One region of the Pseudoxanthomonas sp. PXM04 genome, then DNA from elsewhere that is predicted to be linked to it. Evidence: predicted binding sites of a transcription regulator. Region 1 holds the regulator's gene; the other holds the start of a gene.
The links. Region 1 encodes FliA, which starts transcription of late flagellar genes. Its sites were predicted from a motif close to TAAAGTTTNNCNNNCNNNGGCCGATAA; they were not measured.

Region 1 (15,463 bases):
ACACGATGCGCGGCGGCCACGGCTTGAGCTGCGTACCGGTGGCGTCGCCTTCGGCGGCGGAGGCGTGCGGGGCGGAGAGGGCCAGCAGCGGAATCAGGGCGAGGGAATGGCGGGAAACGACAGCGGATTTCATGATGGAAGGATCTGGCAAGCGCACGCCCTGCGCGGTCACCCGGAGGCGGCCACGCGTGCAGGCGGCGGTGAAGAGGAGAGGTGGCGGGGCGATCAGGCGGCTTGCGGCATGCGCAGCGAGCGCACCAGTCCACCCACGTCGACGATGAGGGCGACGCGGCCGTCGCCCAGGATGGTGGCGCCGGAAATCCCGTCCACGCGCCGGTAATTGTTTTCCAGGTTCTTGACCACGACCTGTTGCTGGCCGAGCAGCTCGTCCACTTCCAGTGCCAGCTTCTGGCCGTCGCCCTCGACCACCACCACCAACGGCTGGGCGACGCGCGCATGGCCGTAGCGGTAGAACTCGTTGAGCGACAACAGTGGCAGGTATTCGCCGCGCACGCGCAGCACGCGGCCTTCGCCGGCCAGCGTGCGCACGTCCTCGGCCTGCGGTTGCAGCGCTTCCAGCACGTAGCCCAGCGGCAGGATCAGGGTTTCCTCGCCCACCGCGACGGTCATGCCGTCGAGGATGGCGAGGGTCAGCGGCAGCCGGATCACCACGCGGGTGCCGTGGCCGGCGCTGCTTTCCAGCTGCACTTCGCCGCCCAACGCCTGGATGTTCCGGCGCACCACGTCCATGCCGACGCCGCGGCCGGACAGATCGGTGACCGCGTCGGCGGTGGAGAAGCCGGGTTGGAAGATCAGATCCCAGACCTGCGCGTCGGAAGGATTCTCCGGCACGTGCAGGCCACGCTCGGCGGCCTTGGCCAGGATCCGCTCGCGGTTGAGGCCGCGGCCATCGTCGCTGACCTCGATGACGATGTGGCCGCCCTGGTGCGAAGCGGCCAGGGTGATGGTGCCGGTTTCGTCCTTGCCCGCGTCGCGGCGGGTGTCGGGCATTTCCAGGCCGTGATCGATCGCGTTGCGCACCAGGTGCACCAGCGGATCGGCGATGCGTTCGATCAGGCCCTTGTCCAGTTCGGTGCCCTCGCCAATCGTGCGCAGGCGGACCTGCTTGCCCAGGCGCGAGGACAGGTCGCGGACCAGCCGCGGGAAGCGGCGGAACACCGCGTCCACCGGCAGCATGCGCACGCCGATCACCGCTTCCTGCAGATCGCGGGTGTTGCGTTCCAGCAGGTCCAGGCCGGCGAACAGGCGTTCGCACTGGCCGGGATCCAGCAGGCCGGACACCTGCTTGAGCATCGCCTGGGTGATCACCAGTTCGCCGACCAGGTTGATCAGGCCGTCGATCTTGTCGACGCTGACGCGGATTGAACTTTCGGCGGTGTCGTTGCCCGCCGGCGCGGGCGCACCCGCGCCGGCGTTGCCGGCAGCGGCGAGGGTGATGGCCTCGACCGGAGCGGACGGCGCGGCGATCGCGGCCGGGATCGGCTGGATATCCAGTTCGCAGTCATCGACGACCCAGGCGAAGGCTTCCTCGACGGCGGTGCGCGGCACCGGCCCGAGCAGGCCGAGATCCCAGGCCAGATAGGCTTCCAGCGGATCCATCTGCTCGAAGCCGGGCAGGCGATCGATCCGGCACGCGACTTCCAGCGGCGCCAGATGCTCCAGTTCGCGCAAGATCCGCAGCGGATCGTTGCCGGTCATGAACAGCGAGGGCGCCGGGGTGAAACCGATGCGCCAGCCTTCCGGCGCGGCGTCCTTCGCCGCCGGCGCGGCGCTGGCGGCGGGCGCGGCGTCGCCGGACAGCACCGCGGTCAGGCGCGCGTGCACGTCCTTGACCCCCGCCGGATCCGCGGGATGGCCGTGCTCGGCTTCGGCCAGCAGGCTGCGCAGCACGTCCACCGACGCCAGCATCGCGTCGATCGCCGGGGTGGCGACGTCGCGCTTGCCGGCGCGCAGTTCGTCCAGCAGCGTTTCCAGCACGTGGGTCAGGCCGGCGACCGCGTCGAAGCCGAAGGTGGCCGCGCCGCCCTTGATGGAATGCGCGGCGCGGAAGATCGAGTTGATCAGCTCGCCGTCGCGGTTGCCCTGTTCCAGTTGCAGCAGGCCCGCTTCCATCGCTTCCAGCCCTTCGCGGCTTTCCTCGAAGAAGGTGGCGTGGAAGCGTTGCATGTCCATGTTCATCGGTGCGGAACCCGGGCGGCGTCAGGAAAGGGCGGAAGTCGTCGGAAGCGGGCGCGGATCAGCCCAGGACTTTCTGGATGGTGGCGACCAGTTGTTCCGGATTGAACGGCTTGACCAGCCAGCCGGTCGCTCCGGCGGCCTTGCCCTCGGCCTTCTTGTCGGCGGCCGATTCGGTGGTGAGCATCAACAGCGGGGTGAACTTGTAGTCGGGCAGCCCGCGCAGGGCGCGGATCAGCGCGATGCCATCCATGTTCGGCATGTTGACGTCGGTGACCACCGCATTGAAACGCTGTCCCTGCGCGCGGCCCAGGGCGACCTGGCCGTCCTCGGCCTCGTCCACGGCGTATCCGGCGGAAGTCAGGGCGAAGGCGACCATCTGGCGCATCGAGGCCGAATCGTCCACCACCAAAATACGTGCGCTCATGCGGCGTTCTCCACAGTTTTCGAATCGTTGTTGTCGGAAGGGGAAAGACCCAGCCGATCGGCCAGGCCCAGCAGGCGGGCGGCGTCGCGGAAGGCGGGACTGCTGCCGGCGAAGGCGGTGGCGCGGCCGGCCTGTTCGCGTTCGCGGAAGAAGGTGCACAGCACCTGCAGGCTGGCGGTGTGCACGCGTTGCACGGTCCCGGCATCCAGCAGCAAGGGCTGCGGCTGGGCCAGGTGCGGCACCAGTTGCTGCTTCAGATCGCTGGCGGCCTCGATGCCGAGGTCCGCGCCCAGGGGTACTGCGCTCATCATCGCTCCGATGGGTCGGTTCCTGCGTGATATCGGCCGGACCGGGCAGGTCTTGAGCCGGCGCGTGGAAAAGTGGGAAGTGCGTCGCGACTTGGGATGTGCCGTGGGAACGAACATGGATGGCCCCCTTTGGAAAAGGGGGCGGGCGAGCGCGTAGCGGTCGAAGTGGGATTTGCTTGGCGCCAAGAGCAAATCCCCCTCGGTCCCCCTTTTTCAAAGGGGGAGGAAAAGCTTGGCTTTCCCAATCCCCAATCCCCAATCCCCAATCCCGAATCCCGAATCCCGAATCCCGAATCCCGAATCCCGGCTTTCAACGGCCGCATGGCCGGTCATCCCGAATCCCGGCCCCTCAGCCCAACAACTCCGAAGCATCCAGCAAAATCACCGTACGCCCGGAGAGCCGGGCGACGCCGCGAAACAACGGATGGGTGATGCGGCACATGCGGGTGTTGTCCGGCGGTTCGATCTGCTGCTCGGTGAGGCGGGTGACGTCCTCCACCGCCGAGACGCGCAGGCCGAGGATTTCGCCGTTTTCCTCCAGCACCACGATGCGTACCTGGCTGTCGGGGACGATTTCGGCGCGTCCCAGGTACAGGCCCAGGTCGATCACCGGCACGACCTGGCCGCGCAGGTTCATCACGCCCAGCATGTGCGCGGCCGCGCCGCGCAGTGGCAGCAGGGTGGCCGGCAGGACGACTTCCTGCACCTTCAGCAGTTCCAGTGCGTAGTGCTGGTCGTCGCAGCGCATCCGCAGCCAGCGGGTGGTGCGGTCGCTGGCGCGCCGGCGCTCGCCGTGCGGCGAACTGGCCGGGGCGTTGTCCTCGTCGTCGCGTTGTCTCTGCAGCATGTCGAACACCGGCTTGGCGTAGGCGGGGATGGTGGGCGACGAAGATGCGGGACGCGCGGGAGGCGGTGGCGCCGGTCGGGATGGAACCGTGGCCGGCGCGGGTGCCGCGGCGACGGACATTGGCGCGGGCGGAGTCGGCTCGGCCTGCGCCGTCGCGGCAACGGTGGGTGCCTGTGCGCCGGGCGCCGCGCCGCCGTGCAACTGGTCCAGCAGCGCCTCGAATTCGTCGTCGGTGATCAGGTCCGCCGTGGCCATCGGCGCCATCGCGGGTGGTGCTGCCGCCGGTGTGCTGTCCACGGACGGGATTTCGAGCGGTTCGGATTCGATGGAGACAGGTTCGATGGCCGCGGTCTCGACAGGCACGGTTTCGACAGCCACGGTTTCGACGGTCATGGGCGCGCGCTCGGTGGCAGTCGCCGGTGCAATCATCGCCGGCGCGGCTTCGACCTGCTGGAGGGCGAGGATGGCGTCGGGATCGTCGGCCACGGCGATGCCGCGGGTGGTCGCCAGCAGGCGTTCCAGGACTTCCTCGTGCGTCGGATCGAAGGCCCCGGCGTCATCGTGTGGCTCGCCGGCCGTCGAAAGCTCCGCCACCACGGCGGGCACGCCAGCAGGCATGTCCGGCGACGCGATGTCCGCCTGCGCGGGCACCGGTGCATTCACCACCGCCAGGAACGGCTGCGGCGGAGCCGGCGCGGCGACGGCCGGGGCAATCGCGGACGCGACGTCGCCGCCCAGCAGATCCCTCAGATAGTCGTCCAGCGCCGGTTGCGCGTTCACGCGGCCTGCTCCATCTGCACGCGATCGCAGCCCAGCAGCCACTCGAGCGCGCGGCGGTACGCGGACAGGCCGCGGCCCGGGTACTGGCCGGCCGACAGCGGCCTGACCAGTTCATCGACGCTGCAGATGCGGGTGTCGTTGGGAATGGCGTCGTCCCACACGCGATCGCCATGGGTCTCCTGCATCTGCCGCAGGGTGTCGTTGCCGGTGCGGGTGCGCTTGTCGTGCAGGGTGGGCAGGACCGAGGCCGGCAGCGGGCGGCGGCGCGAGCGTTCGATCATGTCCACGGTCCGGCACATGCCGTTGAGGCCATGCAGCGCCAGCGGTTCGGTCTGGGTCGGGATGATCACGCGATCGGCGGCGGCCAGCGCGTTGACCATCAGCAGGCCGAGCGTGGGCGGGCAGTCGAACAGCACGTAGTCGTAGTCCTGGCCGCCGCGCGCCAGCGCGTTGGCCAGCGCCATGCCCAGTCCGGGCTGGGTGGCGCTGCGGCGTTCCAGCGTGGCCAGCGCGGTCTGCGCGGCGACGAAGGACAGATTGTCGATGCCGGTTTCGCGCACCAGCGGGCCCAGCTCCGCGGCCGGCTGGTCGAACAGATCCAGCACGCCGGCCGGTGCCGGCTCGGCGGGCAGGCCGAAGGCGCGGGTCAGCGAGGAGTGCGGATCCAGATCCATCAGCAGGACGCGCTGGCCGCGCATCGCCAGGCCACGGCCCAGCGCCAGGGTGGTGGTGGTCTTGCCCACGCCGCCCTTCTGGTTGGCGATTGCCCACACGCGCATCAGTTGGATCCTCCTTCAAGGGTGGGCGCCATCGCGTCGGCGTCGGCGGCCGTCGCGGGCGTCAATGTTTCGGCCTGGGCCGGCGCGATCGCCGGCAGTGCGGGTGCGGCGGCGATCGCCGGCAGCGATCCGCCCGGTGCGTGTTCGCCCTCGCTGGCCAGGATCACCAGCAATACCCGGCGGTTGCTGTTGCGGCCTTCCACGGTGGCGTTGTCGCCGATCGGACGGAACTCGCCGTAGCCGATCATCGCCAGTCGTTCCGGCGGAATGCCGTCGCGCACGAACAGGTGCACCACGCTGGCCGCGCGCGCCGCCGACAGTTCCCAGTTGGACGGGAACTGGTAGGTCCGGATCGGACGGTCGTCGGTGTAGCCTTCCACGCGCACGCCGTTGGGCACGCCGGCCAGCACGTCGGCCAGGCTGGACACGGTGCTCTGCGCGGCCGGTTCCAGGGCGGCCGAGCCGGTGGCGAACAGGATGTCGCTGTTGATCTGCACTTCCAGCCAGAGTTCGGCGCGGCGCACCACCACCAGCTTCTGGTCGACCAGCGGCGCCAGCGCCTTCTCGATGTTGTCGGCGATGGCGTCGAGTTGCTGGTGGGCGTTCTGCATGCCCTTGGCGTCCACGCTCATGTTCATCTGCGAGGCCATTGCCGCCAGCAGGGTCACGTTGGGTGCCGGCGAAGGGGCGGAGGGGCCCTGCTTGGCGCCGGACTTGATCGGCGAGGGGCGATCGAAATCGGCGCCCTGCAGTTGGTGGTTGCCGACCTGGACCGGATTGATCGTGCGCGGCGCGCCGCCGAACGCGGCGGTGAGCGCGTCGGCCATCACCCGGTACTTGCCCTCGTTGAGGGTGGAGATGGCGTACATGACCACGAAGAAGGCCAGCAGCAACGTCATCAGATCGGCGTAGGGAATGGCCCAGGCCTCGTGGTTGACGTGTTCCTCGTGGGATTTCCGGCGTGCCATGCGGGTGCCCGATCAGTGCAGGAAGCCGGCCAGCTTGGATTCGATGTTGCGCGGGTTCTCGCCCTGGGCAATCGCGATCAGGCCTTCGATGATCATTTCGCGCTCGCGGCTCTGTCCGCCGATCACGCTCTTGAGTTTGCTGGCGACCGGCAGGAAGAACAGGTTGGCCGAGGCGATGCCGTAGATGGTGGCGGTGAACGCAGCGGCGATGCCGTGGCCCAGCTTGCTCGGGTCGGCCAGGTTCTTCATCACCGCGATCAGGCCGAACACGGCGCCGATGATGCCCAGCGTCGGTGCATACACGCCCATCGCTTCGAACACCTTGGCCGCGGCCAGATCCTGGTGCTCCTGGCTGTTGAGGTCGATTTCCAGCATGTGCCGGATGGCCTCCGGTTCCAGCCCGTCGACCAGCATCTGCAGGCCCTTCTTCAGGAACGGATCGCTCTGTTCGTTGACCAGCGGCTCCAGCCCCAGCAGGCCCTGCTTGCGGGCGATGTTGCTCCACTCGACGATCTGCGCGACCAGCCCGTCGTGATCGGCGCCCGGTGGGCGGATCACCCAGCGCGCAATCGACACCGCGCGCTTGAACACCGCCGGCGGCGTATGCACCAGGATGGCCGCGACGGTGCCGAGGATGACGATGACGAAGGCCGCCGAGGACCACAGCGACGACACGCCGGCACCCTTGAGGATGCTGCCGCCGACCAGGGCGACCAGGGCGAGGATGAGACCGATGAGGCTGAAGATGTCCATATGCAGTGGTATCGGCGCTGGCGGTCCGGACTTGAGTTGGCGGGTTGGGGACGGGTGCGCTAGCGGGGTCTGTTCGGCTTTCGGTTGAGGGCGGAAGGGCTCGCGGCCGGAGGCCTCCTACCGGTTTGTTTCAGGTTTGCCGCAATGCCGGACCAGGTAGGAGCGGCCTCCGGCCGCGAGCTCCTGCCATCGCAACGAATCCGCGAGTCCGTGACCGGTCTGTTCCTTCGGGGCGGCATTCGTGTGTGTAAAAAGCAGCGAAGCGTGTTCCGCTTTACGGGGGGCGTGTTGCCCCCATCCGCCCTTCGGGCACCTTCCCCCGCGAGCGGGGGAAGGGAGCGGGTGGCGCGGATTCACGCGGCCGCTTCGCGCAGGCCGTCGACGTCCAGGATCAGCGCCATGCGGCCATCGCCGATCAGGGTCGCGCCGGCATAGCCGCGCAGGCCGCGCACCGCGCGCGGCAGCGGCTTGATCACCACTTCCTCGCGCCCGCGCACCTGGTCCACGACCAGGCCGAAGCGCTGGTCGCCCATCTGCAGCACCACGATGGTCAGCAGCGGCGCCTTGACCGCCTCCACGCCCAGCCAGCGCCGCAGATCCACCAGCGGCAGGGTGGTGGACTGCCGATCCAGCACGGCCTGGCCGTCGAACCAGCGCAGGCTGGAGGCTGGCGCGTGCAGCACTTCCATCACCCTCGCCAGCGGCAGCGCGTAGACCGGATCACCGGCCTGCACCAGCAGGGTCGGCAGGATCGCCAGGGTCAGCGGCACCCGGATCAGGAAGCGGCTGCCACGGCCGAGCTGCGAATGGATCTGGATCTGTCCACTGAGTTCGCGGATGCGCGACTGCACCACGTCCATGCCGACGCCGCGGCCGGAGATGTCGGTGATCTCGGTCTTGGTCGAGAAGCCCGGCAGGAAGATCAGCTGCAGGCATTCGTCGTGCGACAGGCGGGCGGCGGCTTCCGGTTCGATCAGGCCCTTTTCCAGCGCCTTGTCGCGCAGCCGTTCCGGATCGATGCCGGCGCCGTCGTCGCGGATCTCGATGGTGACGTAGTCGCCTTCCTGCTGCGCCGCCAGCCGTACCTGGCCGCTGCGCGGCTTGCCGGTGGCCTCGCGCAGGTCGGGCAGCTCGATGCCGTGGTCGATGGCGTTGCGGACCAGGTGCACGAGCGGATCGGACAAGGCCTCGACGAGGTTGCGGTCCAGTTCGGTATCGGCGCCGATCAGCTCCAGATCGACTTCCTTCTTGAGCGAGCGGGCGACGTCGCGGGCGACCTTGGGGAAGCGCGAGAACACCTTGCCCACCGGCTGCATGCGGGTGCGCATGACCGCGTTCTGCAAGCGCGCGGTGGCGATGTCCAGGCCGCTGACCGCGCGATCCAGTTCCTCGTCGCGCAGGCGTGCGCGCAGGGTCTTCAGGCGATTGCGCGACAGCACCAGTTCGCCGACCAGATTGACGATCGCGTCCAGCCGCTTGGTGTCCACCCGGATGGTCTGCTCGGCCTCGCTGGCACGCGCCGGACGGGCCGGTGAGGCCGGGGCGGGCGCGGGCGGGCGTATTGGTGCGGACTGGGGCGCGGCGGCGGGCGCAGGGCGGGCGGTCGTGGCGCCGGGCACGGCGCCGCCGTGCAGTTGATCCAGCAGGGCCTCGAATTCGTCCTCGCTGATCAGATCCCCACCCGCCGGCGCGACGGCCGTGGCAGGCGGTGCGGCGCCGCCATGCAGTTGATCGAGCAGGGCCTCGAACTCGTCGTCGGTGATCAGATCATTCCCGCCGGCGGCGGGCGTGGCCACCGGCGCGCGGACCGGCGCGGGCGCGGCATCGACGTCGAACTGGGCGATCAGCGTGGCCGGTGCATGCGGCGGCTCCTCGCCGGCGGCGACCGCGTCGAGCATGCGCTGCAGCCAGTCCAGCGACTGCTGGGCGGCGTCGAAATGATCCGCTTCCAGGGTCGCCTTGCCGGCGCGGACCATGCCCAGCGCTTCCTCGGCGGCGTGGCACAGGTTCACCATCGCCTGGATGCCGAGGAAACCGGCGCCGCCCTTGAGCGTATGGAAACCACGGAACACGGCGTTGAGCTGTTCGCTGTCGCCGGGATCCTGTTCCAGCGTCACCAGCTGCTCGCCGAGGCGATCCAGGATTTCCTGGGCCTCGATGAGAAAGTCGGCGGCGATTTCGGGCGTGACGGCGGACATGGCTGGCTCGGTATCGGCGGGGATGCGTGGGCGGACGGCTAGAGCCCGAGCCCCGACAGCAGATCGTCGGCGTCGTCCTGCGAGAACGCCGCCTTGTCCAGGCCCGCCACCGCGGGACCGGCCAGGCCGTCGTCCTTCTTCCTTTCCGGCGGCGGCAGGCCCAGTTCGCCGAATCCCTCGTGCACGCGGCGGACGATGCCGGCGACGCGGCGGATGATCTGGCCGGTGAGATCCTGGTAGCTCTGCGCCAGCGCCATTTCCGACAGTCCGGAACGGATCTGGTCCACCAGCTGGGTCTGCTCGGCGCTGAGCGCGGTCGTCTTGAGCTGGTCGGCCAGGCCGCGGCACTGCTCGGCCAGATCCAGGGTCTTGTGGCTGGCCTGTTCGGTCATCGCGACCACGTGATCCAGGCGCGCGCAGGCGTCGTCGAGATCGCCGGCACCGTGGGTCGGCGGCAGCTCGCCCAGCGTCTGCGCCAGTTCGCGGGCCAGCCGGCCCAGTCCCTGCATCATCGGCTGCGTGCGCCAGGCGGCGATGGTGTCCAGCTCGCGCCGCCAGCCGGCCTCGTCGCCCTGTTCCAGCGCGTCCAGCGCGTGCTGCAGGCGCTCGACCAGCGCGGCGCGGGCGCTACCGGCTTCCATGACCGCAGCCATCAGGCGGCGGCTCCGAGGCGCTCGAAAATCTTGCCGAGTTTCTCTTCCAGGGTCTGCGCGGTGAACGGCTTGATGATGTAGCCGTTCACGCCGTTCTGGGCGGCTTCGATGATCTGCTCGCGCTTGGCCTCGGCGGTGACCATCAGCACCGGCAGGGTCTTGAAGCGATCGTCGGCGCGGATGGCCTTGAGCAGTTCGATGCCGGTCATGCCCGGCATGTTCCAGTCGGTCACCACGAAGTCGAAACTGCCCTGGGCCAGCGCGGTCAGCGCGCTGGAGCCGTCGTCGGCCTCGGCGGTATTGGTGTAGCCCAGATCGTTGAGGAGGTTCTTGATGATGCGGCGCATCGTCGAGAAGTCGTCCACGATCAGGATCCGCATGTTCTTGTTGGCTGTCACGAAGGGCTCCGGGTGCAGCAGGGTAGAGGGGGCTCGAGAGCCTTATCGGCAGGTGGCGGGGAAACTTTTGGGCCGGGATTGGGCTGGGGCCGGGATTGGGGAGTCGGGATTGGGGATTGGGGATTGGGGATTGAAAGAGCCCCCTTGACCAGCCAGGCGGCTGTTAAAAGCGAAAAAGGGGGTGGGCGCCCGCGGAGCGGGCGACGGGGGATTGACCAGCCATTCGGCTGTTGAGAAGCGCTTGCTGTTGGCGCCCAAAGCAAATCCCCCTCAATCCCCCTTTTTCAAAGGGGGAGGCAAAAGCGAAGGCTCTTGCGAATCCCCAATCCCCAATCCCGGCTCAAACATCCCCGCTCAATCCTCCAACCCGGCATCCACGCTCTCGAACACATTCAGCCGACCACGCAGGCGCAGCATGGCCTGGCCGTGGATCTGGCAGACGCGGGATTCGCTGACGCCGAGGACGGCGCCGATTTCCTTGAGGTTGAGTTCCTGTTCGTAGTACATGGACAGGACCAGCTGTTCGCGCTCGGGGAGCTGGCCGATGGCCTTGATCAGCGACTGGCGGAACTCGCTGCGCTCGAGTTGTTGCTGCGGGTTGGGGCCGCCGGTGACCACGGTCTGCGGTTCGCCATGGTCCTCGATGTGCGATTCCAGGCTCAGCACCTGGCCGCGGGCGGCGTCCTCCAGCAGGCGCAGGTATTCGGGCAGCGGCATCTCCATCGCCGACGCGACCTCGGTGGCGATGGCGGCGCGGCCGGTGCGCTGTTCGATTTCGCGCACGGTGGCGGCGGCCTGGCGGGCCCGCCGGTGCACCGAGCGCGGCACCCAGTCGCCGCGGCGGATCTCGTCGATCATCGAACCGCGGATGCGGATCGAGGCGAAGGTCTCGAACGAGGCGCCCTGTTCGGCGTCGTAGCTGCGCGAGGCTTCCAGCAGGCCAATCATGCCGGCCTGGATCAGATCGTCGATCTCCACGCTGGCGGGCAGGCGCGCGGCCAGGTGATGGGCGATGCGGCGGACCAGGTCCGCGTGCACCGTGACGAAGTCGGTGGCCGCCGCTTTCTGGACGGCACGGTATTGGGCGGCGCCGGTGTTCATGCTGGCACGCTCCGGTTGATCATGCGTTCGACGAAGAACTCGACATTGCCGCGGGCGCCGGACGGCGGCTGCCAGCGTGCGGTGACCCGGGCGATTTCGTTGATGGCGCGCGCCGACGGGCTGCCCGGATACGCCTTCACCACCGCCTGCTGGCGCTGCACTGCGCGGCGCAGCCAGTCGTCCTGCGGCACCGCCCCCAGGTAGTGCAGGGCGACGTCGCCGAGGAAACGTTCGCACACGCGGGCCAGCTTCTCGTACAGCTTGCGGCCCTCGTTGGGGTCGCGGACCATGTTGGCGATGACGTGCACGCGGTCCACGCCGCGCTCGCGCGAGAGCACCTTGATCAGCGCATAGGCGTCGGTGATCGAGGCCGGCTCGTCACACACCACCACCACCGTGTCCTGCGCGGCCTGGCAGAAGGTCAGTACGCTGTCGGTGATGCCGGCGGCGGTATCCACCACCATCACGTCCAGGGCGCGCTGCAGTTCCGAGAACACGTTGACCAGGCCGACGTGTTCGGCCGGCGAGAGTTCGGCCATGTGCCGGAAACCCGACGAGGCCGGCACGATCAACAGGCCGTCCGGTCCTTCCAGCAGCACGTCCTCCAACTGGCAGCGTTCGGCGACCAGATCCGCCAATGTGTATTTCGGCGCCAGGCCCAGCAGCACGTCGACGTTGGCCAGGCCCAGGTCGGCGTCCATCAGCAGGGTCCGCTTGCCCATCTCGGCCAGCGAGGCGGCCAGGTTGACCGACACGTTGGTCTTGCCCACGCCGCCCTTGCCGCCGGTCACCGCGATCACGCGGACCGGATGGAAGGCGCCGGTCAGCGGCGGCGTGCTGCGCGGGTTGGTCTGCAGCAGGTGTTCATGCGACATGGATGGCCTCCGCGTGGCTGGGTTCGTCGGCTTCGCGGCGCAGCTGGTCCAGGCGCAGCACCAGGTTGGGCGCGCTGGCGCGGTGCAGGTCTTCGGGCACGCGCTGTCCGTCGGTGATCCAGGCCATCGGCAACTGGTGATCGACGATCACCGACAGCGCGCTGCCGAGCCGGCCGGTCTCGTCCACCTTGGTCAGCACCACGCCGTGCGGCTGGGCGCCGCTGAAGCGGCGGACCACCTCGTCCAGGTCGCCGAAGTGCGAATTGGCCGGCAGCACCAGCAGGGTATGCACCTGCCCGGCGGCGCGCAGCCAGTTGAGCTGGCCGACCAGGTTGCGATCGCGCTGGCCCATGCCGGCGGTGTCGATCAGCACCAGCTTGTAGTCGCGCAGGCGTTCCAGGGTCTGGGCCAGGCGTACGTCGCTGTCGGCCTCGTGCACGGCGATGCCGAGCTGGCGGCCGTAGCTGTGCAACTGTTCGCGGCCGCCGACGCGCACGGTATCGGTGGTGACCAGGGCCACGTCGCGCGGGTTGTGGCGATCGGCATAGGCCGCGGCCAGCTTGGCGATGGTGGTGGTCTTGCCGGCGCCGGTCGGGCCGACCAGGGCAATCACGCCGCCCTGTTCCAGCGGATCCACCGGCAGGATCGGCAGCCGGCGCGAGAGCAGGCCCAGCATCAGGCCGCGCCCGCGATGCAGTTCGGTGTCGGCGGGAATCTGCAGGGCGACGTCGCGGGTGATGCCGGCGTCGAAGCCGTAGTCGTCCATCAGTTCCATCGCCTGCGCGCGCACCGGCGAACCGCGCAGGCGTTCGTCGGTGAGGCGGTGCATCTCGCCTTCGATCATCTCGCGCATCGCCGCCAGTTCGGCGCGCATCTGCACCAGTTGCTCGTCCTCGGCGCGGGCGCGCGCGCCGTTGTCGGCGACCACGCTCAGCGCCGGCGCGACGGCTTCCGGCTGCGGAGCGGCGACGGGCGTGGCGGGGGCCGGCGCCGCCGTGGACAGTTCCGCCGGCACCGCCGGCAGGCTCGCGGCAAGGCGCGCGGCGAACGACATCGGATCCAGCGCGAAGGCGGCGGGCGCGGACGGCTCGGCCGGAATTTCCCGCGCGAACGAGGGCGCCGGCGCGATGAACGCCGACGGCGGCTCGACCGGGGCGCGCGATTCCTCGGCCAGGCGCGATTCGATGGGCGCCGCGGCGGCGACCCGGCTGAAGTAGGCCGCAGCCGCTTCGGCCGGCGACATCTCCGTCGCCTGGCGGTTGGCGGCGGCGCGTGGTTCGGCGGACACGGATGCGGATGCGGACGGCGCGGCGCGCGCGAACGAAGGCGCCGGTTCGGCCGGACGCATTGCCTCCAGCGTGCGCTGCACCAGCGTCTCGTCGTAGTTGGAGGCCGCCACGATCTCGACGCCGTCGTCGGTCATGCGATTGGACAGGATCACCGCATCCGGCCCCTGTTCCTGCCGGACCAGCGCGAAGGCGGTGCGCATGTCGGGAGCGACGAAACGTTTGATTTTCATTTGAGAGGCCGGGATTGGGGATACGGGATTCGGGATTGGGTAAAGCAAGGCGACGGCAAGCCGTTCGAGGTGATTGGATATCTAGGTCGTGTCGTGTTCGTCTTCATCGCTGCATCCCCGTCATGAACCCGCTTTTGCGAATCCCCAATCCCCAATCCCGTCGCCTCAACTAATCGTCCCCACCAGCTTCAACCGCTTGTCCTCCGGGACTTCGCTGTAGGACAGGACCGACAGCGTGGGGACGCTGTGGCGGACCAGCCGGGCCAGTGCGGCGCGGACGCCGCCGGGGACCAGCACCACCGCCGGCTCGCTGCGCGCGTCCTGCTGGGCGACGCAGTCGGCCAGGCTCTGGTGGAGCCGTTCGGCCAGGCCGGGTTCCAGCGCGGCGCCGGTGCCCTGCACGCTGTCTTGCAAGACACGTTCCAGTTGTGGCGCCAGCGTGTAGACGGGAAGCTCCGGCGCCATGCCGGAGATTTCCTGGACGATGAAACGACCCAGCGAGGTACGCACGGCGGCGGTGAGCGCGGCCGGATCCGGGTTCTGCGGACCGAACTCGACCAGCGCCTCGACGATCCGGCGCAACTGGCGGATCGGCACGCGCTCGATCAGCAGGTTCTGCAGCACCCGCACGACCGTGGACAGGGTGAGCGTCTTGGGCGTCAGATCCTCGACCAGCTTGGGCGCGGTCTTGCCGAGGTTGGCGAGCAGTTGCTGCACCTCCTCGTGCCCCAGCAGTTCCGGCGCGTGCTCGCGCACCAGGTGCGACAGGTGGGTGGCGACCACGGTCGAGGCATCGACCACGGTGTAGCCCAGCGATTCGGCCATCGCATGCTGGCCCGGTGTGATCCAGGTGGCGTCCAGGCCGAATGCGGGGTCCCGCCCCGGAATGCCGTCGAGGGCGCCGAATGCGCCGCCGGGATCCAGCGCCAGTTCGCGATCCGGATGAATCTCGGCGGTGGCCACCGGCACGCCATGCACCAGCAGGCGGTAGCCGTTGGACGGCAGTTCCAGGTTGTCGCGGATATGCACCGGCGGAATCAGGAAACCCAGATCCTGGGTGAGCTTGCGGCGCACCGCCTTGATCCGCGACATCAGTTCGCCGCCCTGGGCCTTGTCCACCAGCGGAATCAGCCGGTAGCCGACTTCCAGGCCCAGCGGGTCCACCGGACGCACTTCATCCCAGGTCAGTTCGGCCTGCGGGTTGGACGGCGCGGGCAGCGCGGGATCGGCGCCCGCGGAGCTTTCGCCGCCGGCGCCGGGCTGCTGTTTCTTCCACAGCTTCCAGGCGATGTAGCCCAGCACCGCGGCCAGCGTCAAAAACACGACATTGGGCATGCCCGGGACCAGCCCGACCACGCCGATCAGGCTGGCGGCCACCGCCAGCGCCTTGTGCTGGCCGAACACCTGGCCAACCATCGCGTTGCCCATGTCCTGCGCGCGCGAGGCGCGGGTGACCAGCATCGCCACCGCCGAGGACACCAGCAGCGCCGGCAACTGCGCCACCAGGCCGTCGCCGATCGACAGCAGGGTATAGATCTTGGCCGCCTCGCCGACCGGCAGGCCGTGCTGGAGCACGCCGATCGCCAGGCCGCCGACCAGGTTGATGAAGAGGATCAGGATGCCGGCGATGGCGTCGCCGCGGATGAACTTGCTGGCGCCGT
Region 2 (15,463 bases), on a different contig from region 1:
GCTCGCTGTCGATGGGAATGATTTCGGCGCCGGCGGCGTCGCAGGCGCGGGTCATCAGTTCGCCGGCCAGGACCAGCGACTCCTTGTTCGCCAGCAGCAGGCGCTTGCCCGCGCGCGCGGCGGCCAGGGTCGAGGAAAGGCCGGCCGCGCCGACGATGGCGGCCACCACGGTGTCGCATTCCCCGTCGGCAGCCAGGCGATCCAGCGCGGCCATGCCGGCGTGGGCCTCGGTGGCCAGCCCGTGTTCGCGCAGGCCGTCGCGCAGGGCGGGATAAAGATCATCGCGGGCGATGACCGCATGGCGCGGCTGGTGGCGCTGGCACAGTTCGAGCAGCGCTTCCACCTGGCTGCCGGCGGCCAGCACCGTCGCCTGCAGGCGCTGCGGGTGGCGCGCGATCACGTCCAGCGCCGAGGCGCCGATGGAACCGGTGGCGCCCAACACCGCCACCCGCTGGAGCGTGCTGCCGGTTGCCATGTCAGAACCCGAACAGTTCCTTGCCCAGCGCGAAAATCGGCAGCGCGGCCAGCACGCCGTCGACACGGTCGAGCACGCCGCCGTGACCCGGGATGACGTCGCCGGAGTCCTTGGCGCCGACGTGGCGCTTGAGCAGGCTTTCGAACAGGTCGCCCACCACCGAGAACAGCACGGTCGCCACCGAGACGATCAGCACGTAGGGCAGCTCGACCAAGCCGGCACCGGCAAAGAACGTGCCGGCCGCGGCGACCAGCAGGCCGGCCACGATGCCGCCGAACACGCCCTCGATGGTCTTGTTGGGACTGATGCGGGGCGCCAGCTTGCGGCTGAACAGGCGGCCGCCGAAATGGCGGCCGGCGAAGTAGGCGCCGCTGTCGGCGGCCCAGACGATCGCCAGGGCCACGAACAGCCAGCGATGGCCGTAGGGCTGGCCGGCATGGATCAGGCAGAGCGCGCACCAGGCCGGCACGATCGCCAGGGTTCCGGCGGCCAGCTTGAAACCGCGGGCCCAGGTCTCGTGATCCGAGGCGAAATCGAAGAAGCGCAACCACAGCAGCGCCAGCACCCACCAGAACACGCCCAGCAGGGAGACCAGCCGCAACGGGACCAGGTCCGGCGAGCCGGCCGAAGCCCAGACCAGCAGCACCATCAGCAGCACGTTGGCGAGCAGCAGCAGCGTGCGCGGCAGGGTGTCGTCGATTTCCGCCAGCTTGAACCATTCCCACAGGCCGACCAGGAACACCAGCGCGGCCAGCGCCGACAGCCAGGGCGTGGACAGCAGTAGGATGGCCGCGATGGCGATCGGCGCCATCGTCAATGCCGCGATCACGCGGACCTTGGTGCCGCCGGGATTGCTCATGCGGAAGTGTTCTCCGTCGCGCTCTGCGCGATCTGGGCGCTGGTCAAGCCGAAGCGGCGCTCGCGGCCGGCATAGTCGTCCAGCGCGCGTTGCAGGGTCGCCGCGTCCATGTCCGGCCACAGCTGTTCGGTGAACCAGAGTTCGGTATAGGCCAGTTGCCACAGCAGGAAGTTGCTGACCCGATGGTCGCCGCCGGTGCGGATGAACAGATCCGGCGGCGGCAGATCGGCCAGCGCGACGCAGCGGCCCATCGCCGCCTCGTCGATGTCCTCGGGCCGCAGCCGGCCGGCCGCGACCTCGGTGGCCAGCGCGCGTGCGGCCTGGGCGATGTCCTGGCGGCCGCCGTAGCTGGCGGCGATGACCAGGGTCAGCCGGGCATTGGCGCCGGTTTGCGCCTCGGCGGCTTCCATGCGTTGCCGGATCGCCGGCGGGAAGCGTCCGCGCTCGCCGATGAAACGCACCCGCACGCCGCGCCGGTCGAGTTCGTCGACTTCGCGGTCCAGCGCGTTGAGGAACAGCTTCATCAGCGCGCCGACCTCTTCCTCCGGCCGGCCCCAGTTCTCGCTGGAGAAGGCGAACAGGGTCAGCGCCTCGATCCCGCGCTCCAGGCAGAAGTCGATGCACACGTTCACCGCGCGGGCGCCGGCGCGATGGCCGATCACGCGCGGACGCCGGCGGCGTTCCGCCCAGCGTCCGTTGCCGTCCATGATGACGGCCAGATGACGTGGAATACCGGGTCTGGCGGTGGACATGGCAGTCCTCAGACCGCCATCAATTCCTGTTCCTTGGCCTTGACCACGTCGTCCACGTCCTTGATCGACTTGTCGGTCAGCTTCTGGATCTCTTCTTCCGCGCGACGCTCCTCGTCCTCGGTGATCTGCTTGTCCTTCAGCAGATCCTTGACCTGCTGGTTGGCGTCACGGCGGATGTTGCGGATCGCGACCTTGGTGTCCTCGCCTTCGCCATGCACGACCTTGGACAGTTCGCGGCGGCGCTCCTCGGTGAGCGCGGGCAGGTTGAGGCGGATGGTGGTGCCGGCGGTGTTCGGGGTCAGGCCCAGGTCGGAGGCCAGGATGGCCTTCTCGACCGCGCCGACGATCTGCTTTTCCCACGGGGTGATGGTCAGCGAGCGCGCGTCGGAGACGGCGACGGTGGCGACCTGGCTCAGCGGCACATCGGAACCGTAGTAGTTGACCTTCAGGTGTTCGACCAGGGCGGTGGAGGCGCGGCCGGTACGCACCTTGACCAGGGTGTGACGCAAGGCGTCGATGCTCTTGGTCATGCGCGCCTGCGCGTCTTTCTTGATGTCGTTGAGCATCAGCGGTTCCGTGGCAATTCTTAAACGCCCGATTATAGGCGTTCCTGGCACCTTTGCGGACGTTCCGGCCCCGGGGCCGGGCTGGGCTCAATGCGAATGGTGCGGCGCGGCATCGTGCAGGTCGTGCCCGCACTGGCTGCCGCGCTCGATCTGCAGGGTCGCGTGGTTGATGCCGAACCGGTGGTCCAGCGCGTGCAGGGTGGCATCGATGAAAGCGTCGTGATCCTCGCCCTCCGGCCGCACCAGGTGCGCGGTGAGGGCGATTTCGCCGGCACCCAGCGGCCAGATGTGCAGGTGATGGACCGCCTGCACGCCGGGCTGGCCGGCCAGGAAGGCCTGGACCTGGGCCTGGTCGATGCTGGGCGGGACCGCGTCCATGGCCGCATTGAAGCTGTCGCGCAGCAGGCCGAAGGTGCCGATTGCGATGACCACGCCGATCAGCAGGGCGGTCAGCGGGTCGAGCCAGGCCCAGCCGAACGCCAGCATGCCCAGGCCGGCGACCACCGCCGCGAGCGAGACCGCCGCGTCCGCCATCAGGTGCAGGAAGGCGCCACGCTTGTTCAGGTCATGCGCGTGGCCATCCCGGACCAGCCAGGCGGCGCCCAAATTGATGGCGATGCCGATGGCGGCGACCACGATCACCGGGGTGGCGGGAATCGCCGGAGGCGCGCTGAAGCGGCGGATCGCCTCCCAGCCCAGCGCGCCGGAGAACACCATCAGCAGGACCGAGTTGGCGAGCGGGGAAAGCAGGGTGGCGCGGCGCCATCCGTAGGTGTGGCTGCTGGTCGGGGGACGGCGCGCCAGCGCCGCCGCCGCCCAGGCCAGGCCGAGTCCGAGGACGTCGCCCAGGTTGTGCAGGGCGTCGGACAGGAGCGCCAGCGAATTGGTGTAGAAGCCGTAGCCCGCCTCCAGAGCGGTGTAGGCCAGGTTGATCAGGGTGACCAGCGCGAAGGTGCGGGTGGCCGAACCGTGCGAGTGGCCGTGCGAGCCGTGTGAATGTCCCATGCCGCATAGGGTGCCGCGTGGATGCCGCGGACACTATTACAGCAAGGGGATTCGGGATTCGGGATTCGGGATGGGACGAGCAGCTCAGCCCCGGCCCTTCACCAGGGTGCCGATGTTTTCGCCGCGCAGGATGCGCATCAGGTTGCCGGGGACCGACAGGTCGTAGATGCGCAGCGGCACATCGCTGTCGCGGCAGAGCGCGAACGCGGCGGTATCCATCACCTGCAGATCGCGGGCGATGACCTCGTCGTAGGTCAGCTGTTCGTAGCGCTGGGCGTCGGTGTGCTTGCTCGGATCCTTGTCGTAGACGCCATCGACCTTGGTGGCCTTCAGCAGCAGATCCGCGCCGATCTCGATCGCGCGCAGCGCGGCGCCGGAATCGGTGGTGAAGAACGGATTGCCGGTGCCGGCGGCGAAGATCGCGATGCGGCCCTTTTCCAGGTGGCGGACGGCGCGGCGGCGGATGTAGTCCTCGCACACGTCGTTGATCTTGATCGCGCTCATCACCCGGACCTTGGCGCCCAGTTTTTCCAGGGCATCCTGCATCGCCAGCGCGTTGATCACGGTGGCCAGCATGCCCATCTGGTCGCCGGTCACCCGATCCATGCCGCCGGCGGCCAGGCCGGCGCCGCGGAAGATGTTGCCGCCGCCGATGACCAGGCCGATTTCGGCGCCCGCGTCGCGGGCCTCGATGATTTCACGTGCGATCCGCCCGATCACGACCGGGTCGATGCCGTAGTCCTCGGACCCCATCAGCGCCTCGCCGGAAAGTTTGAGCAGGATGCGGCGATAGGCGAGGGGTGCGGTCATGGGGGCTCTCGGCGAAGGGGCAAACGCCGCAATTCTAGCCGAGCCGAGCGGGGCCGTCAGGCGCAATCGCGCGATCGCGCCTGACGGGAGCCGGCACGGTCGCGCGCGGTTCAGTCCTCGACGAGCCCGGCCACGACCCGGTTGCGCCCCTCGCGCTTGGCGCCATACAGGGCCTCGTCGGCGGCCTGCAGCAGCTGATCGACGTGGGCGAACTGTTCCAGCGCGCCATGCGTGGCCAGTCCGGCGGAGAAGGTCACGTGCAGGGGACGTCCATCCACCCGAGTCATCGGCGCCTGCCCGACCTTGGCCAGGATCCGGCGCATCACGCCCAGCGCCGCGCGCTCGTCGGTGCCGGGCAGGACAATCAGGAATTCCTCGCCGCCATAGCGGGCGACGATGTCGCTGCCGCGCAGATGCTGCTGCAGGGTGGAGGCGAAGCTGCGCAGCACCTGGTCGCCGACCAGGTGGCCCCAACCGTCGTTGATCTTCTTGAAATCGTCCAGGTCGACGAAGGCGATGGACAGGGGCCAGCCGTGCCGCGAGGAGGTTTCGAATTCCTTCTCCAGCACGCTTTCCAACTGGGCGCGGTTGTAGACGCCGGTAAGCGGATCCCGCCGCGCCTCCTCGGCCAGGCGCCGGGCACGATGTTCGAATTCGTCCGCGTCCTTGCGCGCGCGCGCGGCGTCCTGGATCTCGCGCAGGTTCCGCAGCACCAGCAGTTCGCGCGCCTCCTGCAGGAGCGCGGCGATGCGGCGTGGCTGGGTGATGCGCACTTCGAACATGGTGGCGATTTCGGGCAGCATCTTGCCAATCTGCTCGATGACGCCATCCACGGCGACCACGTCCAGCGACAGGTGGCTGTGCGCGGCATCGATGGCGCGCAGGCGAGCGGCGTCGGCGTCCTCCTCGATCCACAGATCCGCGAGGAAGCCGGAAACGGCCACGCAGGCGTCGAAAGGCGTGGGGACGCGTTTCGACTCGCTGGATCCGATGGCGTCCTGCAGCAGCGGGGGCAGGTTCCAGTGGCGCGCCATCCAGTGCCCGACTTCGGCGTGATCGCAGCCGAACTGTTCGCGCTCGCGTTCCAGCAGGCTGGCGTTGTCCGGGCTGGCCGCCAGCAGCGGCGCATAGGTTTTGCGATCCAGTTGCAGCAGGCCGAGGATGCCGATGTCCTGCAGCAACCCCGCGAGCATCAGCTCTTCGAGCCGGCGCTGGCCGGTCCGTTCGCCCAGCAGGCGGCTGGCGAGCGCGGCGATCACGCTGCGCCGCCAGACCTTCTCTTCGCATTGCGCGTCGGCATGGTGACGCGAGCGCATTCCCGAAGCGAGCGAGAAACCGAGCGCGAGGGTCAGGGTGGCATTCAGACCCAGCAGGGTGAGTGCCTGGCTCAGGTTCTCCACCCGCCGGCGGCTGGCGTAGAGCGGCGAGTTGGCGATGCGCAGCATGCGGGCTGTCAGCGCCGCGTCCAGGCCGATGGTGTCGGCCGCGGTGGCCATCACGACATCGGGATCCCGCGCAAGCGCGAGGATCCGCAGTGCCACCCCCGGCGGAGAGGGCAGATCGCGGCAGCAAGATAGCTTGGCTTCGAATTCGGCTCGCATCGCGCGCGGCTGGACCTTGTCGTATGGCGGCGGCGTTCCTGCCACCCTCGCCTCGCTATCGGCCGGTACGCGCGGAAGTTTAGCGGTCCGCGGAATCCCGCCGACGAACGGCGAAAGCGCGGCTGGAAGCGGTCTCGAACGTAATCCGGAAAAACGAAAAAGCCGCGGTTTCCCGCGGCTTTTCCGATTCCTTCCGAGAAGGAAATCAGGCCAGGCCGGCCTGCTTCATCACTTCGGCGGCGTAGTCTTCGACCACCTTCTCGATGCCTTCGCCCACGGCCAGGCGCTGGCTGCTGACGACTTCGGCGCCGGCGGCCTTCAGCACCGCCTCGACGGTCTGGTTGGTGTCCAGCACGTACGGCTGGCCGTACAGGGTGACCTCGTTGACGATCTTGGCGATCTTGCCGCTGATGATCTTCTCCAGGATCTCGGCCGGCTTGGCCTTGTCCTTGTCGGACATCTTGGCCAGCTCGATTTCCTTTTCCTTGGCGACGAAGTCGGCCGGCACGTCGGACGCCTTGATGTACGGCGGGTTCATCGCCGCCACGTGCATCGCCAGGCCGCGGGCCAGTTCGGCGTCGCCGCCCTTGACCTCGATCAGCACGCCGATGCGGCCGCCGTGCACGTAGGCCGCGACGTTGTTGCTGCTGTCGGCGCGGACCAGGCGACGGACCTGCACGTTCTCGCCGACCTTGGAGATGACGGCGGCGCGGGCTTCCTCGACGGTTTCACCGGACGGGAACTTGGCGGTCTTCAGGGCTTCGACATCGGCGGCGCCGGAGGCCAGGGCGACCTGGGCGACAGTGTCGGTGAAGCCGACGAAGTTACCGTCCTTGGCGACGAAGTCGGTTTCGGAGTTGATTTCCACCAGCACGGCCTTGCCGCCGTCCTGGGCGACCGCGATGCGGCCTTCGGCGGCCACGCGGCCGGCCTTCTTGTCGGCCTTGGCCAGGCCGGACTTGCGCAGCCATTCGGCGGCCACGTCGATGTCGCCGTTGTTCTCGGTGAGCGCCTTCTTGCACTCCATCATGCCGGCGCCGGTGCGCTCGCGCAGTTCCTTGACCAGGGAAGCGGTGATTTCCACGGGATTACCTCAGATTTCGGATTTCGTTGGGCGGGCAGGGAGCCCGCCGACGGATTGAACAAGGCGGGCCATGGCCCGCCTGCAGGCATCGGATGCCGCCGCGCACTGTGGCGCGGCGGCATTGCAGCGCGATTACTCGGCAGCGGCGGCTTCGTCGGCCTTCTTGCCAGCCTTCTTGGCCGGGGCGCGGCGGCCCTTGCCTTCCTCGTCCGATTCCACGAACTCTTCCTCGCGGACGGTCGCGGCGTTCGGCGAAGCGGCCTTGCCTTCCAGCACGGCGTCGGCGGCGGCGCGGGCGTACAGCTGCACGGCGCGGATGGCGTCGTCGTTGCCGGGGATGGCGTAGTCGACCAGGGCCGGGTCGTAGTTCGAGTCGACCACCGCGATCACCGGGATGCCGAGCTTCTTGGCTTCCTTGATGGCGATGTCTTCATGGCCGATGTCGATGACGAACAGGGCGTCCGGCAGGCGGTTCATGTCCTTGATGCCGCCCAGCGAGGCTTCCAGCTTGTCGCGCTCGCGGCGCAGGCCCAGCACTTCGTGCTTGACCAGCTTCTCGAAGGTGCCATCGGTTTCGGCGGCTTCCAGTTCCTTCAGGCGGGCGACCGACTTCTTCACGGTGGCGAAGTTGGTCAGGGTGCCGCCCAGCCAGCGCTGGGTCATGTACGGCATGCCGCAACGCTCGGCTTCTTCCTTGATGGCTTCGCGCGCGCTGCGCTTGGTGCCGACGAACAGCACGGTGCCGCGCTTCTGGGCCACGCCCGAGAGGAAGTTCATCGCGTCGTTGAACAGCGGAACGGTCTTCTCGAGGTTGATGATGTGGATCTTGCCGCGGGCACCGAAGATGTACGGCGCCATCTTGGGATTCCAGTAGCGGGTCTGGTGGCCGAAATGGACGCCGGCTTCCAGCATCTGGCGCATGGTGACTTGGGGCATTGCTTGAACTCCATGAACGTGGAACCGGCCGCCGGGAATGGGATGGCGGTTGCCCGCGAGGGCAGGGTTCCGGGGTTGGGCCTCCCTGCGGCTTCCGTGTCCGAACCTTCGACCCTAAGGGAATGATCCCAAAGGAGTTTTCAGGCACCCCGGCACGGAGGTTGGCAGCAGGTGTGGATTCGCCGGTGACGCCCGGCGTGGGCAGCCTGGACGGACGGGTCCGGCCAAGCCGCGGAAGTATAGCGGGAACAATGAGTTGCCGGCAACAAACACCCTGCCGGGCGCTCAAAGGGGGGCGAAATCGGCGATAATCCCGGCCATGGCCATCACCCTCAAGACCCCCGAAGAACTCGAGCAGATGCGCGTCGCCGGCCGGCTGGCCGCCGAGGTCCTGCAAATCGTCGCGCCGCATGTGAAGCCGGGCGTGACCACCGCCGAACTGGACCGCATCTGCCACGATCATATCGTCAACGTGCAGAAAGCCATCCCGGCCAACATCGGCTACGGCGGCGGCCACGGGCGGATTCCGTTCCCGTCCACGGTGTGCACCTCGGTCAACAACGTCATCTGCCACGGCATGCCCAGCGAGGGCAAGGTGCTGAAGGACGGCGACATCCTGAACATCGACGTGACCGTCATCAAGGACGGCTGGCACGGCGACACCAGCCGCATGTACTTCGTCGGCACTCCTTCGGTGATGGCGAAGCGGCTGGTGGACACCACCCGCGAGGCGATGTTTCGCGGCATCAGGGCGGTCCGTCCGGGCGCGACCCTGGGCGACATCGGCCACGCCATCCAGCAGTTCGCCGAGGCCGAGCGCTTCAGCGTGGTGCGCGAGTACTGCGGCCACGGCATCGGCAAGGTCTACCACGACGAGCCGCAGGTGCTGCATTACGGCCGCCCGGGCGACGGCGTGGTGCTGAAGCCGGGCATGACCTTCACCATCGAGCCGATGATCAACGAGGGCACCCGCTTCTCCAAGGTGCTGCCCGATGGCTGGACCGTGGTCACCAAGGACCGCAAGCTCTCGGCGCAATGGGAGCACACCGTGGCGGTGACCGAGGACGGCGTCGAGATCCTGACCCGCCTGCCGGGCGACGACAACGACCTGTGAGCAGTCCCCAGGCCGCGACTGATTCATTGCCGCGGCTGACCGGGATCGGCCCGGGTATCGCGGACGACGCGGCCTGGTCGGCTGCCGCCCGCGCCGCGCTCGGCCACAACGACGCGCGGCTGGGCAAGCGCTTCGACCACGGCGACGGCATGGACCGGATCCTCGCGCTGCGCGCGCGCGGCGTGGATCACCTGCTGCGGGACGCCTGGCAGCGCTGCGTCCCCGCCGACAGCCTGATGGCGTTGTTCGCGGTAGGCGGCTACGGCCGTGGTGAACTGTTCCCGCAGTCGGACGTGGACCTGCTGGTGCTGGCCGAAGCGCCGGCGCAGGCGCGATACCACGAGGCGCTGGCGCGTTTCTTCGCGCTGCTGTGGGATGCCGGCCTGCCGATCAGCCATGCGGTGCGTTCGGCCGTCGAGTGCACCGAGGCCGCCGCCGACCAGACCGTGCTGACCGCGCTCATCGAGGCGCGGCCGGTGGTGGCCGAACCGGTCGACGAGGCGCGCCTGATCGATGCGGTGTCGGCGGCAAGGGTCTGGCCCGCGCGCGATTTCTTCCTCGCCAAGCGTGAGGAAATGAGTGCCCGCCATGCGCGTTTCGGCGACACCTCCGAAAACCTGGAACCGAACATCAAGGATGGCCCGGGTGGTCTGCGCGATCTGCACACGCTGGGCTGGATGGCGCTGCGTACCTTCGGCGTGCGGGATCTGGAACCGCTGGTCGGCATGGGCCAACTGGGACCCGACGAGGCGGCCGCGCTGGCACGCGAGCGCCGCGCGCTGGGCCGCCTGCGCTACGGCCTGCACCTGATCGCCGGTCGTCCCGAGGAACGCCTGCGCTTCGATTTCCAGAAAGCGCTCGCGCAGCGCCTGGGCTTCGTCGACGACGCCGAGAACCTGGGCGTCGAGAAGATGATGCAGGGCTTCTACCGCAGCGCCGCGATTGTCCGTCGCATCAGCGATCGGCTGCTGCAGCGGTTCGAGGAACAGTTCGACGGCGAGGCGTTGCCGGAGCCGCTGGACGACGCGTTCGCGCTGCGCCGTGGCTACCTGGCCGCGCGGGATCCGGCCTGGCCACAGGATGACGTGTCGCAGGTATTTGCCCTGTTCGCGATGTGGGCCGCGCAGCCGCAGGTGCGCGGACTGCATTCGCTCACCGCGCGCGCGCTGGCCGAGTCATTGCCGAAACTGACCGCGTATCCGGCTGCGACGGGCACCCAGCGCGATGCCTTCATGGGCCTGCTGCGCGGGCCGCGCGTGGTGGAAACGTTGACCCGGATGGCGCGGCTGGGCGTGCTGGGCCAGTGGCTACCCGCGTTCGCCCGGGTGTCCGGGCGCATGCAGTTCGATCTGTTCCATGTCTACACCGTGGACCAGCACACCCTGATGGTGTTGAAGAACCTGGCCACGTTCTCTTCCGGCCGCGCGGACGAACGCTTCTCCATCGCCCACGAGGTCTGGCCGCGCCTGCGCAAGCCGGAACTGCTGCTGCTGGGCGGCCTGTTCCACGACATCGCCAAGGGCCGCGGCGGCGATCATTCCGAACTCGGGGCGGTCGATGCGCGGGAGTTCTGCGCCGCGCATGGCCTGAGCGCCTCCGACACCGATCTGGTGGCCTGGCTGGTGGAACAGCACCTGCGCATGTCGGTGACCGCGCAGAAGCAGGACATTTCCGATCCGGACGTCATCCACGCGTTCGCCCGCCTGATTGGCGATCGCGAGCGGCTCGATTACCTGTACCTGCTGACCTGCGCCGACATCGCCGGCACCAGTCCCAAGCTGTGGAATGCCTGGAAGGATCGGTTGCTGGCGGATCTCTACTTCGCCACCCGCCGGGTGCTGCGCGAGGGCCTGGAACATCCGGTCGACGTCGACGCGCGGCTGGCCGAGGCGCGCGAATCGGTGCGGGTGCTGCTGCGCCTGCACGCCATCGGGGACGTGGACGCCGACGCGCTGTTCGCGGCGATGCCGGAGGAGAGCTTCCTGCGTTTCCGGCCGGAGCAACTGGCCTGGCAGGCCGAGGCGTTGCGAGGCGTGGGGCCGGGCGAGACGCGCGTGCGTGCGCGGCTGATCGCCGAGGATGCCAACGCGATGGAAGTATTCGTGCATTCGCCCGATCGCGATGGCCTGTTCGCCGCGATCCTGTCCACCCTCGATCGCATGGGCTACGCCATCCACCAGGCGCGGGTGCTGGTGGGGCCGCAGGGCACGGTGTTCGATACCTTCGAGGTGCTGCCCGCCGACAGCTACGCCACCCGCGATCCGGCCGACGTCGAGCATGGCCTGAGCGTCGCCTTGGCCGGCGCGCTGGACAAGGTGCGCACCTCGCGGCGCGCATTGCCGCGCCAACTCCGCCATTTCCGCTTCGCGCCGCGCATCGAGTTCGGGCGCACGCCGGATGGCCGACGCACCGTGCTCAGCCTGATCGCGCCGGATCGCCCGGGCCTGCTGTCGGACGTGGCCCAGGTGCTGCGCGCGCAACGCCTGCGGGTGCATGACGCCCGCATCGCGACCTTCGGTGAACGCGCCGAAGACATCTTCCAGATCACCGACGAAGGCGACATGCCGCTGGCGTCGGAAGAACAGCAACAGGCCCTGCGCGACGCATTGCGCGTGGGGCTCGAAACCCATTGACGAACACTCCCCCAAGGAACCCGGATTGATGAGCCCGAAGAAAGCCACTGCCGTTGAAGAACTGAAGTCGACCATCGAGAGCGCGTTCGAACGCCGCGCCGAACTGACCACCGTCGAGATCGAGGGCTCCACCCGCGCCGCGGTCGAGCGCGCCATCGACGGCCTGGAAAGCGGCAAACTGCGCGTGGCCGAACCGGACGGCAAGGGCGGCTGGAAGGTCAACGAGTGGCTGAAGAAAGCGGTGCTGCTGTATTTCCGGGTCAACGAGATGGAACTGGTCGAAGCCTATCCCGCGCCGTTCTGGGACAAGGTGGAAGCGCGCTTCGGCGCGTTCGACGAAGCCGATTTCCGCAAGCTGGGCGTGCGCGTGGTGCCGGGCGCGATCGCCCGCCGCGGCAGCCACTTCGGCAAGGACGTGGTGCTGATGCCGAGCTTCGTCAATATCGGCGCCTATGTGGGCGAGGGCACCATGGTCGATACCTGGGCCACGGTCGGTTCCTGCGCGCAGGTCGGCAAGCATTGCCACCTGTCCGGCGGCGCCGGCATCGGCGGCGTGCTGGAGCCGCTGCAGGCCTCGCCGACGATTATCGAGGACCACTGCTTCATCGGCGCGCGCTCGGAAGTCGTGGAAGGCGTGGTGGTCGGCCATCACAGCGTGATCGGCATGGGCGTGTTCCTGGGCCAGTCGACCCGCATCTACAACCGCATGACCAAGGAAATCACCTACGGTTATGTGCCGCCGGGCAGCGTGGTGGTATCCGGTTCGCTGCCGGCCGCCGACGGTTCGCACTCGCTGTATTGCGCGGTGATCGTCAAGCAGGTCGACGAGAAGACCCGCAGCAAGACCAGCGTCAACGAACTGCTGCGCGGGCTGGCCGACTGATTTTTCCCGAGCCGGTGGACGCGAAGGCGCCCATCGGCATGACGTTGCGCACGGACACGCGGGATCCATCGCGGGACGCGTGGCCGTGAAAAAGGATTCGAGCATGACCACGACGATCTACGGACTCAAGAACTGCGACACCTGCAAGAAGGCCACCAAGTGGCTTGATCGCTTCGAAGTCGCCCATGCCTTCATCGACTACCGCGACAACCGGCAGGCGCCCGAGGTGCTGAAGGACTGGGCCGATCACGCCGAAGGCTGGGACGCGCTGATCAACAAGTCCTCCACCACCTGGCGGCAGTTGCCGGAGAATCGCAAGTCGCCCGGTTCCGAAGCGGAATGGAAACTGCTGCTCAAGGAATACCCGCAGTTGATCCGCCGGCCCGTGGTCGTACGGGAGGAAGGCGGTGAAACCGTGTTTTCACAGGGCTTCAGTGACAATGGCTTCAAGAAGCTGTTCGGAGTCGGCAAGTGAGCGATGTCGTCGAGCTTTCCAGCGAACTGATCCGTCGCCATTCGGTGACTCCCGATGACGCGGGCTGCCAGCAAGTGCTGACCACGCGCCTGACCGCCGCCGGATTCCGTTGCGAATCCCTGCGCTTCGGCGATGTCGAAAATCTCTGGGCCACCCACGGCAGCGGTGCGCCGGTGCTGGTGCTGCTCGGCCACACCGATGTGGTTCCGCCCGGCCCGCTGGATGCCTGGACCAGCGATCCCTTCATCCCGACGGTGCGCGACGGCGTGCTGTACGGGCGCGGCGCGGCCGACATGAAATGCAGCGTCGCCGCCTGCACGATCGCGCTGGAGCGCTTCGTCGACGCGCATCCGGATCATCCCGGAACGGTCGCGCTGCTGGTGACCTCGGACGAGGAGGGCGACGCCCTGGATGGCGTGAAGCTGGTCGCCGAAACCTTCCGCGAGCGCGGCCAGCGCATCGACTGGTGCATCACCGGCGAGCCTTCCTCCAAGGAGGTGCTGGGCGACCTGCTGCGCGTCGGCCGTCGCGGCACGCTCACCGGCACCCTGAGCGTGCGCGGGGTGCAGGGCCATGTGGCCTATCCGCACAAGGCGCTCAATCCGATCCACAAGGCGCTGCCGGCGCTGGCCGAACTCGCCGCGCGGGTCTGGGACGATGGCTACGAGACCTTTCCACCGACCAGCCTGCAGATTTCCAACATCAACGCCGGCACTGGCGCCAGCAACGTCATTCCGGGCGAACTGAAGCTGGTGTTCAACCTGCGCTTCAATCCCACCTGGACCGCCGCGCGCCTGGAAGAGGAGATCGAGTCGGTGCTGCGCCGGCACGAACTGGACTACGCCATCCACTGGCACCGCGGCGGAGAGCCGTTCTACACCCCGGAAGGCCATCTGCGCGCCACCGCGCGCCAGGTGCTGGCCGAGTTCTCGGGCGCGCCACCGGAAGAGAGTACGGCGGGCGGCACCTCCGACGCGCGTTTCATCGCCCCGCTCGGGGCCGAGTGCATCGAGATCGGCCCGGTCAACGCCAGTATCCACAAGGTTGACGAGAACATCGTGGTGGCGGAGCTGGAAGCGCTTCCTGGCCTCTACCAGCGATTGCTGGAGCGGCTCCTGCTGCCGGCCGCCTGAGTGGTCCGGGAATGGTTGCGGCTGAAACCATGACGAGGAACGCGCCCGGTACTTGCCAAGCCCCGCCGGGACCGGTTAGGGTCGCTCCCATGCTTCGTCTCGCCACAGCCGCCGCGAACAATTCGAACCGCCGCAACAATGCGCGTGCGAATAATCGCGCGTGGACGCTGCGGGTCTGCGACTAGGCATAGAAGTACCAGCCGGACACAGAAAACCCGCATCGCGAGATGCGGGTTTTTTTTCGCCCTTCGCCAGCCCTTCCTCTCCCAACCCCATTTCCCAGGAGTTTCCCCATGTGTTCCATCTTCGGCATTTTCGGCCTGCAGGCCGGTGACGACGCCACCGTCCTGCGCCGGCAGGCGCTGGAACTTTCCCAGCGGCAGCGCCATCGCGGCCCGGACTGGAGCGGCGTGCATCTGGACGACGGCGCCATCCTCGTCCACGAGCGCCTGGCGATCGTCGATCCCGCCGGCGGCTCGCAGCCGCTGCGCTCGGCCGACGGCGGCCTGGTGCTGGCGGTGAACGGCGAGATCTACAATCACCGCGAGCTGAAGAAGGAACTGCGCCAACCCTACGCGTTCCAGACCGGTTCGGACTGCGAAGTGATCAACGCGCTGTACCGAGAAGACACCCCGGAATCGTTCCTCAACCGCCTCAACGGCATCTTCGCGTTCGCGCTGTGGGACGTGGCCGCGCGCCGTTTCCTGATCGCGCGCGACCCGATCGGCGTGTGCCCGTTGTACTGGGGACACGATCGCGAAGGCCGCCTGTGCGTGGCCTCGGAGATGAAGGCACTGGCGGATCTGTGCGCGGACGTCGCGCAGTTCCCGCCGGGGCACTACTACGACAGCGCCAGCGGCGAACTGAAGCCGTACTACGGCAAGGACTGGCGCAGCTACGACGCGGTGCAGGGCGTGGAAGTCACCCGCGAGGAGCTGCGCGAGGCGTTCGAGCGCGCCGTGCATCGCCAGCTGATGACCGACGTGCCGTACGGCGTGCTGTTGTCCGGCGGCCTGGATTCCTCGCTGGTCGCGGCGGTGGCCGCGCGTTTCGCGCGGCGCCGGGTGGAGGACGATGACACTTCCGAAGCCTGGTGGCCGCGTCTGCATTCCTTCGCGATCGGCCTGAAGGGTTCCC

Region 2: the regulator FliA is predicted to act here: its motif matches at 6,124-6,150, upstream of IB228_RS03010 (GGDEF domain-containing protein).

The regions. Positions count from the first base shown of each region.
Region 1 is NZ_JACVAG010000005.1:374,113-389,575, forward strand. Features, by position in the region: gene IB228_RS14540 (porin) at 1-133, opposite strand, end outside; gene IB228_RS14545 (chemotaxis protein CheA) at 226-2,199, opposite strand; gene IB228_RS14550 (response regulator) at 2,258-2,623, opposite strand; gene IB228_RS14555 (STAS domain-containing protein) at 2,620-2,931, opposite strand; gene IB228_RS20085 (chemotaxis protein CheW) at 3,281-4,558, opposite strand; gene IB228_RS14565 (ParA family protein) at 4,555-5,337, opposite strand; gene motD (flagellar motor protein MotD) at 5,337-6,305, opposite strand; gene IB228_RS14575 (flagellar motor protein) at 6,318-7,058, opposite strand; gene IB228_RS14580 (chemotaxis protein CheA) at 7,412-9,256, opposite strand; gene IB228_RS14585 (protein phosphatase CheZ) at 9,295-9,909, opposite strand; gene cheY (chemotaxis response regulator CheY) at 9,909-10,289, opposite strand; gene IB228_RS14595 (RNA polymerase sigma factor FliA) at 10,662-11,408, opposite strand; partial or broken gene IB228_RS14600 (MinD/ParA family protein) at 11,405-12,217, opposite strand; gene flhF (flagellar biosynthesis protein FlhF) at 12,273-13,802, opposite strand; gene flhA (flagellar biosynthesis protein FlhA) at 13,968-15,463, opposite strand, start outside.
Region 2 is NZ_JACVAG010000001.1:621,409-636,871, forward strand. Features, by position in the region: gene dxr (1-deoxy-D-xylulose-5-phosphate reductoisomerase) at 1-475, opposite strand, end outside; gene IB228_RS02985 (phosphatidate cytidylyltransferase) at 477-1,334, opposite strand; gene uppS (polyprenyl diphosphate synthase) at 1,331-2,086, opposite strand; gene frr (ribosome recycling factor) at 2,095-2,652, opposite strand; gene IB228_RS03000 (cation diffusion facilitator family transporter) at 2,740-3,657, opposite strand; gene pyrH (UMP kinase) at 3,742-4,467, opposite strand; gene IB228_RS03010 (GGDEF domain-containing protein) at 4,578-6,068, opposite strand; gene tsf (translation elongation factor Ts) at 6,274-7,152, opposite strand; gene rpsB (30S ribosomal protein S2) at 7,285-8,088, opposite strand; gene map (type I methionyl aminopeptidase) at 8,408-9,202, shown strand; gene glnD ([protein-PII] uridylyltransferase) at 9,124-11,835, shown strand; gene dapD (2,3,4,5-tetrahydropyridine-2,6-dicarboxylate N-succinyltransferase) at 11,720-12,718, shown strand; gene IB228_RS03040 (Spx/MgsR family RNA polymerase-binding regulatory protein) at 12,822-13,193, shown strand; gene dapE (succinyl-diaminopimelate desuccinylase) at 13,190-14,326, shown strand; gene asnB (asparagine synthase B) at 14,620-15,463, shown strand, end outside.